4 regions of the Corynebacterium glutamicum ATCC 13032 genome follow, and region 1 is predicted to be linked to each of the others. Evidence: predicted binding sites of a transcription regulator. Region 1 holds the regulator's gene; each other region holds the start of a gene.
The links. Region 1 encodes LexA, which represses DNA repair genes until DNA is damaged. Its sites were predicted from a motif close to CGAACANNTGTTCG; they were not measured.
Positions count from the first base shown of each region.

Region 1 (4,671 bases):
TACCCATGGACCTCTCAAGGTTTTGGGTTCTAATCCAGTGGCAATTTCGATTTCTTCCGCAGCCACAATCAGCGCATCCGGGGACGTAGCTGCAAGCTGTCGAATAACCGCACGCAACGCAGCACCAGTTGCTGCGATAGCTACCTTCACATGAGGGTGGTACAAGCGAAGTGATCTCACCACATCCACAAACCACGCAGCAGGCGCGATAGACGGCAAATTGCCACCCAACAACACCCACGCGGCATCTTCGGCTCGACGCACCACTAGATCACGAAGAATTGCCAACTGGGACACATCCAAAGGCATGGGGGAGTCTTTGAACTTAGTCTCATTGCCCTCTGCATCACGCATGGTCAAATGCATGGGGATGGGACCTGCCACCGGAATAATTTCATGAGGCAACCCAGCAAACGTCACCAGGCGCATGTAATGAGAGATTTCTGGAGCGGGAAAAACTGCAAAAGTTTCATTGCCGCCATAAAACAAGGTGGCAGCCACACCGGTGCCAAAACCACCGGCAACAGTGGAAACCTGCCGGATTTTGTTTGCTTCGCCAATTTCGATGGTGCCGTCAAGCTCATTGGTGCTCAACAGATACGGACTTGCAGTGACTGTAAGAATCATTCTGCAATCACAACTTCTACATCGCGTTCTCGCAACTGCTCAACGAAACTTGCTGGTGCACCCGCATCGGTGACCACCACATCGATATCGCTGATTGCGCCAAAGCTCACGAGGTAGTCGGTGCCCATCTTGGTGGAGTCACACAACACCACCACCTTGTGGGCGTTGGTGATCATCGCAGATTTCATGGCAGCCTCTTGGGAATCGGCCGTAGACAATCCGTGATCCAACGTCAACGCGTTGGTGCCGATGAACACTACATCCGCACGCATCAGCGCGAGAGTACGAAGCGCAGTGTCACCCACAACAGCCTGGGTGATCGCGCGAACGCTTCCTCCAAGCAGCTGGACATCATCAAGCCCGGCGTTGGCCAGATTAAGTGCGATGGGGAGGCAGTTGGTCACGATCGACCACTGCTTGGAGCTAGGATGCTCAGAAATGAGATCGGCCAAAGCAGTAACAGTAGTTCCCGCATCGAGGAACAGTCCGCCATGCTCAGCGGGCAGGAACTGCATCGCTGCCTTGGCAATGGAGTACTTTGCTGACGATGCAGACCTGAAACGAGTATCCAAGCTCAACTCTGTGGTTTGGAAAGATTGGGTGGCTACTGCGCCACCGTGAACGCGGTGAACAATTCCCTCGCGGTCTAGCACCGCAAGGTCTCGTCGAATCGTCTCTGCAGTGACATCGAATCGGCCCGCTAATTCTGTGACATTTACACGTCCCTCAACTGCCGTTAATGAGGCAATCTGTCGACGGCGCTCCTCTGCGTACATGTCACTCCTTAAAGCAAAAAGCCAATTTACTAAATATGTCCGAATTTCTTACCCATTGTCTCACTGTCCAACGCCCAAAAGCCTCATTTGGTTGCCGGCGGAGGGGTGAAATCGGGAGTCAATCAAAAAAACCGGGCAGCGTTTTTCTATTGTCCGGCCCAGAATTTTCGAAAACCCACAGGTAAACTCACTTTCTAGATCAGCAAAAACTTATTTGCCCGATTACCCCCGAATGTGGCTATATAAAGCAAAACCCGCCACGATATGTGAGAACACATACTGTGGCGGGAACCTGAAAAGCGACTTAAAGCTTGCGCATCACGGAAACAACCTTGCCCATGATTTCTGCATTCTCAGCAGGAATTGGGGCAAACGTATCGTTGTGTGGCAGGAGCCAGATGCCAGATGAATCCTTGTGGAATTCCTTCACGGTGGCTTCACCGTCAATCATTGCCGCGACGAACTCGCCCTGCTCAGCGACCGGCTGGGAACGAACAACAACCCAGTCGCCGGTGAGGATGCCAGCATCCCTCATGGACTCGCCAACAACCTGGAGCATGAACAAGTCACCGTCTCCGACGATTTCTGCGGGGAGTGGGTAGTACTCTTCGATGTTCTGCTCAGCGGTGATCGGGCTACCAGCGGCAATTTTGCCCACCACTGGGACAAATGAGGTCTGGCCAGCTAACTCAGGATCATGGACCCCGGCCTGAGGGGCCTTGCTCTTTGCCTGTGTAGCAGCCTTGGAGGAACGGCTTTCAGTTTCTGGAAGGTGGCGAACATCCACCGCGCGAGGCTTATTAGGGTCCCTGCGCAGGAAGCCCTTCTTCTCTAGCTCTTTAAGCTGGTAAGCAACGGAAGAAGTGGATTGAAGTCCTGCAGCATCACCAATTTCCCTAATGCTTGGTGGATAACCCCTCAAAACCACAGCATCTCGGATAACCTCTAAAATCCTGCGCTGCCTATCTGACAAACTTGCTGGATCTGGTTTTCCGTTGGGCAAGGTCTTAACTGTGCGGCTACCGCGACTGCCTCGTGCACCTGCTGGCTTCTTTTCGATTGCCATCTTCCGTTCCCTTCCTCTCATTGTTTGCCCGTTAAAGCACTAAAAACTCTGTTCGCTTCCATGTTCACTCTTGATGAGGGTTCATCCAGTGTGAACTTCTGAAGCTGAATGCTGAGCTATTCGAACCTCTGTCAGTATTTCTAGTTTCCAACCATACAGGTTTTCCTGCGGAAATGGTACGAGTGTTCGAGATTTTTAAATCTTCTCTAGACAACGTTCGAACGGGGTGCTATAAATCGAACATAGAAACTTAGTCGAACATGTGAACGGTATTGGTGTTCGAACGTGTCGTGGCTAAAAGTTAAGATGTGGGCAAACAATTGAGGCGGGAGTTTTGAAATGACTGTTTATGCGGGTAAAGAGCTAGATTCACGTAAGCTGCGTCAAGGTGTGGTCGTACCTTCCGCTGCTGTCTGGATGGGGGAAGGCGCCGGTCTTAAATCAGCTAATAAGAGGCATGTTCGAACGATTGACTGTTCGAATGGAGATCGTTTTCATCAGCCATCAAGTCTTCGCATTCTTCCACACGGTGAAAGAAATTATCGAACATCACAGCAACAGGTGCGTGAACAAGACCCAGAAAACACCACAGGTGGCAATAGTGACGCGCGTTCGATTAAAGAATCCCTCAAACAATGGGCGGGCGGAGGACTGTTTGGGCTGGTTATTTTCGCCGGAATTTTGCTCTCCCAATCAGGGGAAGAAGAAGTGAGCCAGAACTACTACGAAACCCAGATGGTGGGTGTCAGTCTCGGGCGCTAATCGGGAATAGATCAATGCTGGCATAAACTAAAGGCACAACAGCCGATTCACTTATTTTTAGGCGAATGCTTGAAGTCGAAGTAAGTGAGGGGGAGAGGATCCGTTAGTGTACTGCCCATTTTGCCAACATGATCATTCAAAAGTCATTGACTCCCGCGTCATTGACGCCGGAAGCGCCATTCGCAGGCGCCGCGAGTGCAGCAAATGCGAAGGCCGTTTCACCACCATCGAAAAAGCTGTTCTCCTCGTTGTTAAAAGAAACGGCGTCACTGAACCGTTCAGTCGAGAAAAAGTAGTCACCGGTGTCCGTCGTGCATGCCAAGGCCGCGACGTATCAGATGACGCGTTGAAACGCCTAGCTCAGCAAGTGGAAGAAACAGTCCGCAGCAACGGAAGCTCTCAAGTACGCGCTAACGATATTGGTTTAGCCATTCTCGATCCACTGAGAGAACTCGACGAGGTAGCGTACCTACGCTTTGCCTCTGTGTATAAGTCTTTTGACAGTGCTGACGACTTTGAAAAAGAAATCCGCCTCATGCGCAGACGCGGAAGGGACTAGCAGACACAAAGTCTTAACTAGTCCCTCATCTCAAGCAGTGCTTATCGAAGCTTGGCAATAGCCTTCTGGATTCTCTGCGCCGATACAGGTCGGGGAGTGCCTAACCGCTGTGCAAAGAGGCTGATCCTTAGTTCCTGAATCTGCCAGGCAATATCCTTGGCTTCCTTGGTGTTGGCTCGCGCAGCGGGTAGCTTACTGAGCTGTTTCTCCAGCTGCTCTTCAACGAAGTTCACTTCATCTTGACGGTCGGCGTCACGATCCGGATTTTGGTTCATCTCTTCTAGGCGAATCGTCAACGCCTGCAGATACCTCGGAAGGTGCCTCAACCTACTGATGCCGTGAATGCTGATGGCCTGCTTTGGCAAGAGGAAATCCAACTGGGCGGTCATATCGTCAATGGCAGGTCCAGACCAGGACTCCAGCTCTGACACAACGGATGCATAGTGAACCAATGCTGGGGCTAGCTCAACGACAGTTCGACGAACAACTCCTGGTGTTTCCGGCTTCACCTTGGCTAGAAGAACGTCGAACTCTTCCGGTGAACGCACAGCTCCGCCGTGTTCAAACATCAAATCGCGAATTGCGGCGATACGGGCATCAGAAACCAGTCCTTCGGCACCGCCGTGGGGATAGTTGTCCACTGCGACTCGTTGTTGCAAGGGTAGTCCCTTGACCATTTGCTTTGTGGATACTTCAATCTCACGCATCAACAGTGTCAATGTTGCGGTGATCATCGAGGCATCAGCAGCAGCCTTGGTGGGCATGACCTTGACGGATACGCCAGTCGGGGTGACAACCAAGGCGGGGTACGCGGTGACGGACTGTCCATCGACAGTGGTCTCGATTTCTTCATCGATGGTGCCCAAGGTATCTGTGGTCCA
Region 1 covers NC_003450.3:2,034,547-2,039,217, reverse strand. Annotated here, with positions in the region: gene CGL_RS09615 (1-phosphofructokinase family hexose kinase) at 1-627, opposite strand, end outside; gene CGL_RS09610 (DeoR/GlpR family DNA-binding transcription regulator) at 624-1,403, opposite strand; gene lexA (transcriptional repressor LexA) at 1,708-2,469, opposite strand; gene CGL_RS15685 (hypothetical protein) at 2,809-3,231, shown strand; gene nrdR (transcriptional regulator NrdR) at 3,338-3,790, shown strand; gene hrpA (ATP-dependent RNA helicase HrpA) at 3,832-4,671, opposite strand, start outside.

Region 2 (4,671 bases), 380 kb from region 1:
ACCTGGGGTGATCTCGTTACGGAAAGACTTACCGATGTTCGCGATACCGAAAGGTGGCTTCATACGTGAAGTGTTCATCACGTTCTTGAAGTTCACGAAGATACCCTGAGCAGTTTCAGGGCGCAGGTAGTGCAGACCCTCTTCGTCGTCCACAGGTCCCAAGAAAGTCTTCAGAAGACCAGAGAACGCCTTAGGCTCAGTCCAGTTACCTGGCTGGCCGGTCTCTGGATCGTTGATGTCAGCCAAGCCGTTTACAGGTGGGTGACCATGCTTCTCTTCGTACTGCTCCAGCAGGTGGTCCGCACGGTAACGCTTGTGGGTGTTCAAAGACTCAACCAGTGGGTCAGTGAAGACCTCAACGTGGCCGGAAGTTACCCACACCTGGCGAGGAAGGATGACAGAAGTATCAACACCCACAACATCTGGGCGGGAAGTAACCATAGAACGCCACCACTGGCGCTTGATGTTTTCCTTCAGCTCCACACCCAGCGGGCCGTAGTCCCACGCAGAGCGGGTACCGCCGTAGATCTCACCACAGGGGTACACCAGTCCACGTCGTTTACACAGGTTAACCACGGTGTCGATGATCGATTGCTGAGCCACGTCGGATGCTCTCCTCCACGTCGAATGAAAAAATAACCGTCCCTTTTAGGACATACCCAACCAATCCTAGCCCAACTAACGATGTTGCTTCCGCTGACCCCGTCATTTTGCGGTCTTCGCGATGTAAACTAGTTCTAATAACTATTTTTTCATTTCCCTCATAAAAGGTTTATATAGAAGGTAAAATAGCAAGCGTGCTAGATCCATTCCAGACCTAGCCTAAGGACGGAAGGACTTCCCCGTGGCTCAACACTCAAATCGGAATTTCGTCACCCCTGCAGAAGAGTCCGAATCCACAGCATCAGCTGAGCTTCAGAAACTTGCAACAGCAAAAAACATCAAAGCGATCAGCCTGCTGATTAGGGCACTAGATTCCCCCTTAAGAATCGAAATCATCCTCGCCCTCAATGAAAGGCCCCACTACGTCCACGAATTGGTCAAGCTAGTAAAAAGTTCGCAACCACTAGTGAGCCAGCACCTCAAAGTCCTTAAAACTGCAGGTATCGTCGACGCAGAACGTCAAGGCCGGCAAATGACTTATTCACTTGCCGAACCACTCGTCCTCGACATACTTCTCCTGGCACTAAACGCAGGGGTTGACACATCTGGGTAGACTATCGAAGTACATTTTGTGTCATTGAGGAGGATCAACGGTGGGTATCAATCGCATCAGCCAAGGCTCTGCCCCGAAGCTGGGAGTGCGAAGCACCAGACAGCGAAAAGCCGTAATTGACGTTCTTGAGGAAATCGATAACTTCGCTTCCGCCAAAGAAATCCATCACGAGCTATCCACCAGGGAACACAACGTCGGCCTCACAACCGTCTACCGAACCCTCCAATCCCTCGCCGACATCGGAGCAGTCGACGTACTTACCGTCACGGGTGGAGAAACTCTGTACCGCCAATGCCACGACGAGGGACACCACCATCACCTGGTCTGCACCAATTGCGGTCGCACAGTCGAAATCGATGGCGGTCCAGTAGAGACATGGGCACAGGAAATTGCCACTAAAAACGGCTTTGCTCTCAGTAGTCACGAGGCTGAAATCTTTGGACTTTGCGCTGATTGTAAGGAAAAAGTTACGTAGTTCAAGGACATATGAAGCTGTCGAACATGTGAGTGCTCGACAGCTTTTCTATTTCGAAAAATAGCCTTGTATTCGAAAATTTGATCGGGTATGGTGGTTGGTATTAGCACAGGGAACTAAACGGGAAAGGGGGAAGACACCATGAGCATCACCACACACGTCCAAGCACTCACCACAGCACTCAACGCCATCGACAACCATTTGGCCAGCATGCTTGACCATGGTGTCACCCCAGACCAATACAAGGCCATCGAGCCCGACCTCATCGCCCTAGAACACACCATCAACCACCACGCCACCATCGCCGCCCAAACCACCGCCCTCGCCGAACGCACCAATGCTGCGCAGTCGATTGGCTCCACCCACCTCATCGACTACCTCACCACCACCTTCGGCCTATCTAAAGCACGCGCCCACCACCGCATCAATCTCGCCCACTCCCTCTACCCCATACCGAAGCCAAACTCTGGATCTGGCAACGGCGGTAATGGTGGCAATCCCGATGGCGGTCCTGATGGTGGCGACTCGGGTGATGACGACTCCGGCGATGATGACCCCGACCCCGAACCGGACAAGCCTGAAGACGGCAAACCTGATAGTGATAAGCCCCGTAGGCCACGGATCAGCGCGGAAAAACACGCCATCATCACCGACGAACTCGCCCGCCTCAACCCGAATACCACACCCAGCGCCGAGGAACTACGCACCCAAGCCCTGAGTCAAGCGATCTGGCGCACCCCAGAAGACCTCCGCACGTGGCTACGCCACCAGGTCACCACCGCGAACAAAAACAACCCCAACCCCATCACCGCCATGAAAAGGCGCTACCTCTCAGTAGGTAAACCCGATGCCGACAACATGGTCCGCATCAGCGGCCTCGTGCCCGCAGCCACCGCAGCACTGATCACCGCGAACACCGCACCGTTAACCAAACGTGGCAACCTCGTGGATCTACCAGCAGCAGAAGATATGCGCACCCGCGGGCAACGCCATGCGGATGCGTTGCATCACATCATGGAGATCTACAACCACGGTATTGTCACCCCAGCTCGTGGTGGAACAGCCAGCATCATCATCTCCATGACCACCGATGATCTTGACGAGATCAACCACGGTGATCATGGCGATGGCAGTCTACTTAACAACCTGTACCCCACGAACACGGGTTACTCATTGAACTTGGCGGAGATCATGAACCTCATCGCTGCGAAATACGACTTCGCTGTGCTCCTCGATGGTGAGACGGGGCAGCCGTTGAACGTCAATAGGATGCAGCGCTCAGCGAACCTGACTCAACGCATCGCGTTGTTTGCTTCTGAGTTGGTGTGCTCGGCACCCAATTGTGACAGGCCGCAGTTAGAGTGCGAGGTTCATCATTTAGATCCCTGGATGAGAGGTGGGCTGACCAACCTGGTCAATCTCACGCATCAGTGCTTTAATCACCACCCACGCAACGATGATTCCAGGAGTGGGGTCAATGGTAAAGGGTTTATGGACCGCGATCCTGCTACTGGAAGAGTGGGGCACTACCCAGTGGGTGGTGAGGGGCCGGTGTTTAACCGGTCGGCTGCTGCTGATAGTTCGGGTGGTGCGTGGGCCAGACGTAAACATCATGGCCCACCACCCGAACCGCCGAGCCCGCCGGATCCACCTGGTCCTGAGCCGGATCCTGGTGATGAGGGCAGATTGTTCTAGCCCTTGTTATTGCTGAGTTGTTGTCATGTTGTTGTGCCTGTTGTCAGTCGCCCCAGTGTGTCTGATACCGGACACACCCATGCCTTGCATCAACATACCGACAAGCCAGCACACCCCGAACTGGCCAGCCGGGCCCGGGCCGCCTGCAACCTGACGTCGAGAAGCAAGAGCTTTTAAAGGATCATGCCGAACAGGAGGCCGAGCACGTAGGTGACCAGCGCCGCGCCGTAGCCGATCGACAGCTGACGCACCGCGCGGATTCCCGGTGGCTTTCCCGATAGCAGGCCGGTGGTCGCGCCCGTTGCCATCAGTGATAGTCCGACGAGGACTAGGGACACCACTGCCCCGGCGAGGCCTTCCATGCCGAAGACGTATGGGACGATCGGGAGGAATGCGCCGATGGCAAAGGACAGGAAGCTGAATGTGGCGGCCGAACGAGCGGAGCCGGCGCTTTGGATTTCGGTGCTGCCGAGGACGTTGTCGCTGATGCGTTTTTGGTCGCTGATTCTTTGGAAAACTTGTGACGCTTTTGCCCGCGCTTCGTCTTCGCTCATTCCGCGGGCTCGGTAGACGAGTTCCAGTTCGTTGGATTCGACGTCGAGGGCGTGGAGGGCTTCGCGGGCTTTGGGGTCTGGGAGGGAGGCGTCGAGAAGCTCTGTTTGGGAGCGCACTGAGATGTATTCGCCGGCGGCCATGGATAGCGCGCCGGAGAGCAGACCGGAAATGCCGGTGATGAGAACAATTTGGGCGGGCACGCCGGTGGCCATGACACCCATGACGAGGGCGACGTTGGAGACCAGGCCGTCGTTGATTCCGAATACGGCGGCACGGAAGTTGCCGCTCATGCGTTCTCTGCCGCGGCTGGCTAGGCCTCGAACGACTTCGGCGTGGATGCGTTCGTCGGCGCTGATTTGGCGGGAGGCGTCGGCATCGTCGTCGTAGGGGCTGCGCGTTTCGGCGGACTGCATGAGTGCCAGGGTGAACACGGAGCCGAATCGGCGTGCTAGAAAACCGAGCAGGCGGGTTTTGACGTCGGCTTTTGGTGGGTTTTCGGCATCAGGGCCGAGCTTTTCCACCCAGTAAGCGGCGTGTCGGTGTTCAGCGTCGGCGAGCGCTAGGAGGATGTCTCGCTCTTCGCCTTCGCGTCGTTTGGCCAGGTCGCGGTAGGCTGCGGCCTCTGCTTGCTCATTGGCCAGGTATCCGCGCCAGCGTTTGATTTGGGCTGGCGTCGGCTGGTTGGTGGGCATTATGCGCTTCCGAATCTGCGATCCCGCTTGGCGTATTC
Region 2 covers NC_003450.3:2,411,737-2,416,407, forward strand. Annotated here, with positions in the region: gene CGL_RS11295 (glycine--tRNA ligase) at 1-603, opposite strand, end outside; gene CGL_RS11300 (ArsR/SmtB family transcription factor) at 845-1,216, shown strand; gene CGL_RS11305 (Fur family transcriptional regulator) at 1,257-1,691, shown strand; gene CGL_RS11310 (HNH endonuclease signature motif containing protein) at 1,833-3,386, shown strand; gene CGL_RS11315 (VIT1/CCC1 transporter family protein) at 3,560-4,633, opposite strand; gene CGL_RS11320 (isoprenyl transferase) at 4,633-4,671, opposite strand, start outside.
Region 2: CGL_RS11310 (HNH endonuclease signature motif containing protein) is a predicted target of LexA. The motif match lies at 1,765-1,778, and genes of this name have one in related genera.

Region 3 (4,671 bases), 890 kb from region 1:
CAAACCATCGGCACCCCGGAACTCCGCGCAGCCATCAGGGGCGCGCTTGAGCGGCGCTACAACATGACAAAGCTTGTCGACGCCTCCCTCCTCCCCGTCGTGGGTACCAAGGAGGCAATTGCCCTTCTTCCATTCGCGTTGGGTATTTCCGGCACCGTTGTCATCCCAGAGATTGCGTACCCAACCTACGAAGTCGCTGTCGTGGCCGCAGGATGCACCGTGTTGCGTTCTGATTCGCTGTTTAAGCTCGGCCCGCAGATCCCGTCGATGATGTTTATCAACTCACCATCCAACCCCACAGGCAAGGTTCTGGGCATCCCACACTTGCGCAAGGTTGTGAAGTGGGCGCAGGAAAACAACGTGATCCTCGCAGCTGATGAATGCTACTTGGGTCTTGGCTGGGACGATGAAAACCCACCGATCTCAATTTTGGATCCACGTGTCTGCGATGGCGACCACACCAACTTGATCGCCATTCACTCGCTGTCTAAAACCTCAAACCTCGCTTCTTACCGCGCAGGTTACCTCGTTGGCGATCCAGCGCTGATTGGTGAACTCACGGAAGTCCGTAAGAACTTGGGTCTCATGGTTCCTTTCCCAATCCAGCAGGCCATGATCGCAGCCCTCAACGACGATGACCAAGAGGCAGGGCAGAAGCTCACCTACGCGATTCGTCGAGCAAAACTCATGCGCGCCCTGTTGGAATCCGGCTTTCAGGTAGATAATTCTGAAGCGGGTCTGTACCTCTGGGCGACGCGTGAAGAACCTTGCCGTGACACTGTCGATTGGTTCGCTGAGCGTGGCATTCTCGTTGCCCCAGGAGACTTCTATGGCCCTCGCGGAGCGCAGCATGTGCGTGTGGCGATGACCGAAACCGACGAGCGCGTCGACGCCTTTGTTTCTCGCCTGAGCTAAACACGACTAAGCTTATTTTGTTTAATTGAGTTTGAAGTTTTCCGTCGAAAGAGGCCATTTGAGTTCCGAGTCCAGTCCTGAGTCGAGTACCGAGCAAAAAACCTGGGGTAGTCGATTTCTTCGCGCTTCCCGGCAGTTCATCAAGTTCGGAATCGTTGGAGGCTCTGGCACTTTGGTTAACTTGGCGGTGGCAGCACTGTCCAAGAAGATCGCGGGATGGACGGCAGGGATTCATGAAAGCGATGCGTTCATGAATTTGCTTGGATCGGCTTTCCATATCCGTTGGTACCACGTGTTCATGACCATCGCATTCCTCGTGGCCAATACCTGGAACTATCAGCTCAACCGCATGTGGACCTTCAAGACAGCGACAATCGTGTCCTGGTGGAGGGGTTTCTTCCCATTCCTGGCTACAGGTCTTGTCGCGTTTATTGCGAGCCAGGTGGTCGCAACCTTGCTGATGAACGAGACATCTCCGATTGCCTTGTCCTCTGAAATTTTCGACGACTCCACCGGCTTCCGCACAAAGTTCTATTGGGCACTGGTGATTTCCATTCTGGTTTCCATGCCGGTGAACTTCATTGTGAACAAGTACTGGACATTCAAGAAGCCGAAGTCCAAGGTCGTCGTGGAAACGGACCCTGTCTAAACTTCGTTCAAACTCTAGGCCCGCATTAGAACAAGGATTTGCCTACATCTTCTTGTTCTGGTGTGGGTTTTCCTCACATCTAACAATCGAATAAATGTTCGAATAAAAGGTTGAAGGTGTCCCACCCCCACGGCACAATGGATGGCAAGAACACGTGAATCCAGGGGGGATACTCATGACCACTGACATCTACTTCAGCCACAACAACCCACACGACCCATACGCCCACCACACCACCGAACTCAACCGCGACACCCATCACCTCTGGGTCGTCTTAACCACCGACTCCGACGACTTCGACGCAGACTCCTTTACCACCGAAGTCATCCGGATCACCGGCTACTCCCGCCACGAAGTCAACAACGGCCTTAACGCCATGGCCGCGATGACCAACCTCCCACACCTGCGCGCCATCCAAGAACGCTACTACTTCCTGAGCATCCGCTACCTCGCCTCCATCATGATCGCCGTGGCCAAAGCAGACCCCACCCTGTGGGAAGAACTCGACCTGCGCATCACCGACGCCTTAACACCAGTCACCGCAGGGGAAGTGATGATCCAATCCTCCACCCTGTCCAAACGCATCGCCGCCTGGATCAAAGAACTCGACCCCGAACCCACACCAGAGCCCATACCGAAAGAGGACTATGTTCACGTCCACACCACTGATGAGGCGACCTATGTCCGCATCAAAATCAGCGGCCCCAACCGCCTGATCCTCAATGACATCATCACCCAACTCAAAGACACAGACACCGAGGACAGCCTGCCTGAAGCGCTCATGGCGTTCCTGATGGAGAAAATCCAGTTAAAGATCACCAAGTACCTTTTCACCCCACATAAGCACCCTGAGCAGGTGTGGTCACCGGACTACGGTGACATTGGTCCCGAAGCCTATGCCAATGCCACCCTCGTGTGCGCCAAGGACTTAGATGAGGTCGCTGGAGCCACGGAGAAGAGCTACACCCCGAGTGAGAAGATGAAAGCCCTGATCAGAGCTCGGGATGGGCATTGCCGCTTCCCAGGGTGTTGCGTCCCGGCGAGTAAATGCCAGGTCGATCACATTATCCCGTGGGCGGAGGGCGGCCCGACAGCGGCGTGGAACCTGCAGTTGTTGTGCCAGCGGCATCACAATATGAAAACCGATGGTCGCTTTACTGCTGATGCTAATGGATTGGCGGAGATTAGATGGATTGGGCCGATGGATGTGCCGGCGGTGACCAGGCCGACGGGTCCGTTGGTGAAAGCGATGCCGCGGGGGATTTGGGGTCAGGTGTTGAGGGATCGGATCCAGGCTAGGTTTGAGCGGATCCGCGTCCGCGCCCTCAACAAAGAAGACTAGTTGGAGTGCAAAGCTGTGTTGAGTTCGACAACTTTGGTATTGGGCACTGCGACAACTTGTCCGCTGACGGAGTCACGCCTAAAAATGAGGCCGTTTGAGCCCGCGAGGGTGGAGGCTTTGTGGAGGGAGCCGTCGAAAAGCACTTTGGTGCCTGCAGTGATGTAGAGGCCGGCCTCGATGATGCAGTCGTCGCCCAGCGGGATGCCGCAGCCGGAATTGGCGCCGAGCAGGCAGCGCTTGCCCAGCGAGATGACGTGCTGGCCGCCGCCGGACAGGGTGCCCATGATAGATGCGCCGCCACCGACATCGGTGCCGTCATCAACGGTGACGCCAGCGGAAATGCGGCCCTCAACCATGGAAGCGCCGAGCGTGCCAGCGTTGAAGTTCACGAAGCCCTCATGCATCACGGTGGTGCCATCTGCCAGGTACGCGCCAAGTCGGACGCGGTCGGCGTCACCGATGCGCACGCCCGAGGGAACCACATAGTCGACCATGCGTGGGAACTTGTCGACGCTATAAACCGTAACTTGGCCTCGGCGTGACAGGCGCGCGCGGGTGAGTGCGAAACCGTCAACTGCGCACGGTCCGAAGTTGGTCCACACGACATTGTTGAGGAGGCCGAAAATGCCGTCTAGGTTGATGGTGTGAGGGCGGAAAACGCGGTGGGAGAGGAGGTGAAGGCGCAGCCATGCATCGTAGGTGTCGGTGGGGGCTGCGTCGGTGTCGATAGTTGTCGTCACGATTTTGCGGGTGACGTTTCGATCTTCATCGACGCCTTCTAGAGGTGTGAGCGCGGACTGGTCGGTGGACCCGATTTCTGGATACCACACGTCCAGGACGTCGCCGGTGGAGGTCAGTGTTGCAATTCCGGTTGCGGAAGCAGTAGTCATGACGTCCAGAATAATTTCTATCGGCCTATCAGTTCAAGTCGGAAGGGGTGCGACCTCCGCGCAATGGGCTGTTAACTGTGACGAAGGACAAAAGAACCAAGAATCCGTACACAATTGCCACTGAGTAAACCTGGCTGCGGGAGGCTGCGTCGCCGAGCATGAGAGCAACGAGTCCTGCCAACAAAACCAAGGTGAGGATGCCTAACCATGGGTGCGCCCACATGCGAACCGTGGAGATTTCATCGTTTGCTTGCAGTTCTTTGCGGAGTTTCAACTGTGACAAAGTGATCATTGCCCACACCACAATCAAACAACCGCCAACAGCGTTGAGGAGGAAATCAAGCAGACCGGCTGGATTCCAGTACTGCAAACCAACTGAAACGAAGGCGAAGAACATGGACAACAGCACCGCATTGGTGGGGACGTGGCTGGTGCTGAGCTTACTGAAAACTCGCGGAGCGTCTTGTCGATTCGCCATGGAAAATACCAAACGAGAAGTGGCATAGATTTGGGCGTTGAAAGCGGAAAGCAGTGCTAGAACGATGATCGCTTCCATGAAACCAACCGTGCCAGGGATGTTTGCCATCGCCAGGATTTGGGTGAAGGGGGATTCCGCAGCGGTGTCGGCACCATTGATCGACTCATAAGGCATGAGGAAAGTGATGACCAAAACAGAGCCCAAGTAAAAGACTGAAATACGCCAAATCACGGCACGCACCGCCAGGGAAATAGCTTCACGTGGCTTATCGGACTCTGCAGCTGCAATGGTGACAATTTCAATGCCACCAAAGGCAAAAGCCACCGCGAGCAAACCAGCAGCAACACCAGAAATACCATTGGGCATGAATCCGTGATCACCGATGAAGTTTGAGGTT
Region 3 covers NC_003450.3:1,149,468-1,154,138, forward strand. Annotated here, with positions in the region: gene dapC (succinyldiaminopimelate transaminase) at 1-915, shown strand, start outside; gene CGL_RS05510 (GtrA family protein) at 974-1,564, shown strand; gene CGL_RS05515 (HNH endonuclease signature motif containing protein) at 1,740-2,906, shown strand; gene dapD (2,3,4,5-tetrahydropyridine-2,6-dicarboxylate N-succinyltransferase) at 2,903-3,796, opposite strand; gene aroP (aromatic amino acid transport protein AroP) at 3,825-4,671, opposite strand, start outside.
Region 3: CGL_RS05515 (HNH endonuclease signature motif containing protein) is a predicted target of LexA. The motif match lies at 1,652-1,665, and genes of this name have one in related genera.

Region 4 (4,671 bases), 550 kb from region 1:
GCTGTCCATCGCGGCTGCTTTGGAGGAGAACCCTGATCTGGTGTGGGTCAAGCCCGGCAACCCTGTCGAGCAGGATGCCAGCCTCATTCCCGCTGGCGAACAGGTGCTTGTCCGCGGGCTGGGCATGGGATTTTTCGATATCATGGCGCTGACCACCATCGATCGTGGCGGCATCTTCCACGAGGATCCCAGCACCCGTTCCGGTTTGCGCTACGAGGCATCTGGTGAGGAACCACACTTTGTTATTTCCTCCGGGCGCGGCTACCCCTACCTGCCTAAATCCGATTACAAATCGCTGCCACCAGGGGCAAAGCTAGCGCGACTCAAGGCTGTTATCGCGGCGATCAACGCGCAAAATCGTGGTGTCGCATCCATCAACTATGATGCGGAAGTGTGGCCAGCTGTTGCTCGCGACGCCTACGAAGCCTATTACGAAACCCTTGATCGCGTAAGCCCAGAATCTATCCGGACCGGTCTGGATAAAATTGTGGAAATTATTGATGAGGTGGACGTCGATAAGCTTCCTAAAGCACTCGCCGCGCACACCGATGACGTCTTTGACCTGCATGCTTGGGAATTTCCGCTCGCGGGAATTAATGAAAGCGTCGAGGCGCTGACCGCACGCATCGCGGACGGCATGGCCCGCGATATTCGCCATGCAGTAACGGCCTGGGACAGCCCGCTGAAATCCGCGCTGTGGTCCATTTCCGCCGCGCGCAAACCCAGCTCCATCCTGGGCGCGGAAGGCCGCCTGACCTTCGAATCGCGCCGCAACCGCTTCGCCGCCGTCATGGCGATCGGCCAGATGGTCGGCTCCGGCCCACCGCTTTTCCGCACCCGCGAACTTCTTGCGCTTGTCGACGCCGGCCTCGCTCACTTCGCCGGCGCCCGCCCCCGCCTCAGCGTGAGCGACGGTCAATGGCAGATCTCCTCGCCCACCACCGGCGATACGCCGCTGAGATCGAAAGTGCTTGTCGACGCGTGGATGCACAACCCAGATGTGCGTCGCAACGCCGACCCGCTAGCACTGTCTTTGGAAGATGCCGACCGGGTACGCCCCTTCAACGACTATTCCGTCGACGGAACCGCTGCCCCCACAGGCTCCCCCGAAGTTGATCCGGCAACCCGACTTTTGGTTCACCCCAACGGCAACCTCGATCCGCGCGTGCACCTGATTGGCATCCCAACCTATGGGCAGCTGGCCGACACCACCATCTCGCCGATGCCTGGAACCAACCCGCTCATGCTGCAAGAAACCGACAAAACAGCCGTTCACGTGCTAAAGCAGCTCGGCTTGATCTAGGGTGAGGTGAGTTATTTAAAGACTTCATAATATTTTGGGGAGTGAACTGGTTTGGCATTGAAGGGTTACACCAACTTTGACGGTGAATTCATCGAATTCGGATCTGTGCAAGCAAAAGAAGAGGAAAAACGGGCATTCGACAACGATCGCGCGCACGTTTTCCACTCCTGGTCCGCGCAGGACAAAATCAGCCCCAAAGTATGGGCAGCTGCCGAAGGTTCCACGCTGTACGACTTCGACGGCAACGCCTTCATCGACATGGGTTCCCAACTTGTCTCGGCAAACTTAGGCCACAACAACCCTCGATTAGTTGAGGCGATCCAGCGCCAAGCAGCCCGGTTGACCAACATCAACCCGGCCTTCGGCAATGATGTGCGCTCTGATGTTGCTGCAAAGATCGTGTCGATGGCCCGTGGCGAATTCTCCCACGTGTTTTTCACCAACGGCGGCGCCGACGCCATCGAGCACTCCATCCGCATGGCTCGCCTGCACACCGGACGCAACAAAATTCTGTCCGCATACCGCAGCTACCACGGCGCAACCGGATCCGCGATGATGCTCACCGGCGAACACCGCCGCCTGGGCAACCCCACCACCGACCCAGATATCTACCACTTCTGGGCACCATTCCTGCACCACTCCTCATTCTTTGCCACCACCCAAGAAGAAGAATGCGAACGCGCACTCAAGCACTTGGAAGATGTCATCGCGTTTGAAGGTGCTGGCATGATCGCAGCGATCGTCCTGGAGCCAGTGGTGGGATCATCAGGAATCATCCTGCCACCAGCAGGTTACTTAAATGGCGTGCGCGAACTTTGCAACAAGCACGGCATCCTCTTCATCGCCGACGAAGTCATGGTCGGATTCGGACGCACCGGAAAACTGTTTGCTTACGAGCATGCTGGCGACGATTTCCAGCCAGACATGATCACCTTCGCCAAGGGTGTTAACGCAGGTTACGCCCCACTCGGTGGCATCGTGATGACCCAATCAATCCGCGATACCTTCGGATCAGAGGCATACTCCGGCGGACTCACCTACTCCGGACACCCACTTGCAGTAGCACCCGCCAAGGCAGCGCTGGAGATTTACGCGGAAGGAGAGATCATTCCACGCGTAGCTCGACTTGGCGCTGAACTGATCGAACCTCGCCTTCGTGAACTAGCGGAAGAAAACGTAGCGATCGCTGACGTGCGGGGCATCGGATTCTTCTGGGCAGTGGAGTTCAATGCAGACGCCACTGCCATGGCTGCCGGTGCTGCAGAATTCAAGGAACGCGGCGTGTGGCCGATGATCTCCGGCAACCGATTCCACATCGCGCCGCCGCTGACCACCACTGATGACGAATTGGTAGCACTGCTGGACGCGGTGGAAGCTGCAGCCCAAGCTGTCGAGCTGACCTTCGCTGGGGCGTTGTTCTAAGTTTTCTAGATAACAAGGCCAGCACAGACCACCATATCTACGACCCCAAAAACCGACTCCAAGCTCCGCGGCGACGAAGCCGCGCTCGCGCCACCGACCAAGCAGCCGGTCCAGGTTTAAAGATTTTGCTTTTCGACGCTCCCCTCCACCTCATTCAATGCGGCGGAGGGGATTTCCTTGCATGTTAAGCCTATAGGAAAAAGTGTTTGCATATCACCCTTGTATTCGAACACGTGAGCGGGTAGAGTGGGTGGTAACAACACGGGGAAAGGGGGAAGACACCATGAGCATCACCACACACGTCCAAGCACTCACCACAGCACTCAACGCCATCGACAACCATTTGGCCAGCATGCTCGACCATGGTGTCACCCCAGACCAATACAAGGCCATCGAGCCCGACCTCATCGCCCTAGAACACACCATCAACCACCACGCCACCATCGCCGCCCAAACCACAGCCCTCGCCGAACGCACCAACGCCGCCCACACCATTGGCTCCACCCACCTCATCGACTACCTCACCACCACCTTCGGACTATCCAAAGCACGCGCCCACCACCGCATCAATCTCGCCCACTCCCTCTACCCCATACCGAAGCCAAACCCTGGATCTGGCAACGGCGGTAATGGTGGCAATCCCGACGGCGGTCCTGATGGTGGCGACTCGGGTGATGACGACTCCGGCGACGATGACCCCGACCCCGAACCGGACAAGCCTGAAGACGGCAAACCTGATGGTGATAAGCCTCGTGGGCCACGGATCAGCGCGGAAAAACACGCCATCATCACCGACGAACTCGCCCGCCTCAACCCGAATACCACACCCAGCGCCGAGGAGCTACGCACCCAAGCCCTGAGTCAAGCGATCTGGCGCACCCCAGAAGACCTCCGCACGTGGCTACGCCACCACGTCACCACCGCCAATAAAAACAACCCCAACCCCATCACCGCCATGAAAAGGCGCTACCTCGCTGTAGGTAAACCCGATGCCGACAACATGGTCCGCATCAGCGGCCTCGTGCCCGCAGCCACCGCAGCACTGATCACCGCGAACACCGCACCGTTAACCAAACGCGGCAACCTCGTGGATCTACCCGCAGCAGAAGATATGCGCACCCGCGGGCAACGCCATGCGGACGCGTTGCATCACATCATGGAGATCTACAACCACGGTATTGTCACCCCAGCTCGTGGTGGAACAGCCAGCATCATCATCTCCATGACCACCGATGATCTTGATGAGATCAACCACGGTGATCATGGCGATGGCAGTCTACTTAACAACCTGTACCCCACCAATACGGGTTACTCATTGAACTTGGCGGAGATCATGAACCTCATCGCTGCGAAATACGACTTCGCTGTGCTCCTCGATGGTGAGACGGGGCAGCCGTTGAACGTCAATAGGATGCAGCGCTCAGCGAACCTGACTCAACGCATCGCGTTGTTTGCTTCTGAGTTGGTGTGCTCGGCACCCAATTGTGACAGGCCGCAGTTAGAGTGCGAGGTTCATCATTTAGATCCCTGGATGAGAGGTGGGCTGACCAACCTGGTCAATCTCACGCATCAGTGCTTTAATCACCACCCACGCAACGATGATTCCAGGAGTGGGGTCAATGGTAAAGGGTTTATGGACCGCGATCCCGTTACTGGCAGAGTAGGTCACTACTCAGCAAGTGGTGAGGGGCCGGTGTTTAACCGGTCGGCTGCTGCTGATCGTTCCGGTGGTGCGTGGGCCAGACGTAAGCATCATGGCCCACCACCGGAACCGCCGAGCCCGCCGGATCCACCTGGTCCTGAGCCGGATCCTGGTGATGAGGGCAGATTGTTCTAGCCCTTGTTATTGCTGAGTTGTTGTCATGTTGTTGTGCCTGTTGTCAGTCGCCCCAGTGTGTCTGATACCGGGCACAGCCATGCCCACACCAACACGTCACCAATCCCAT
Region 4 covers NC_003450.3:2,583,206-2,587,876, forward strand. Annotated here, with positions in the region: gene CGL_RS12080 (FAD/NAD(P)-binding protein) at 1-1,303, shown strand, start outside; gene CGL_RS12085 (aspartate aminotransferase family protein) at 1,355-2,725, shown strand; gene CGL_RS12090 (HNH endonuclease signature motif containing protein) at 3,009-4,562, shown strand.
Region 4: CGL_RS12090 (HNH endonuclease signature motif containing protein) is a predicted target of LexA. The motif match lies at 2,952-2,965, and genes of this name have one in related genera.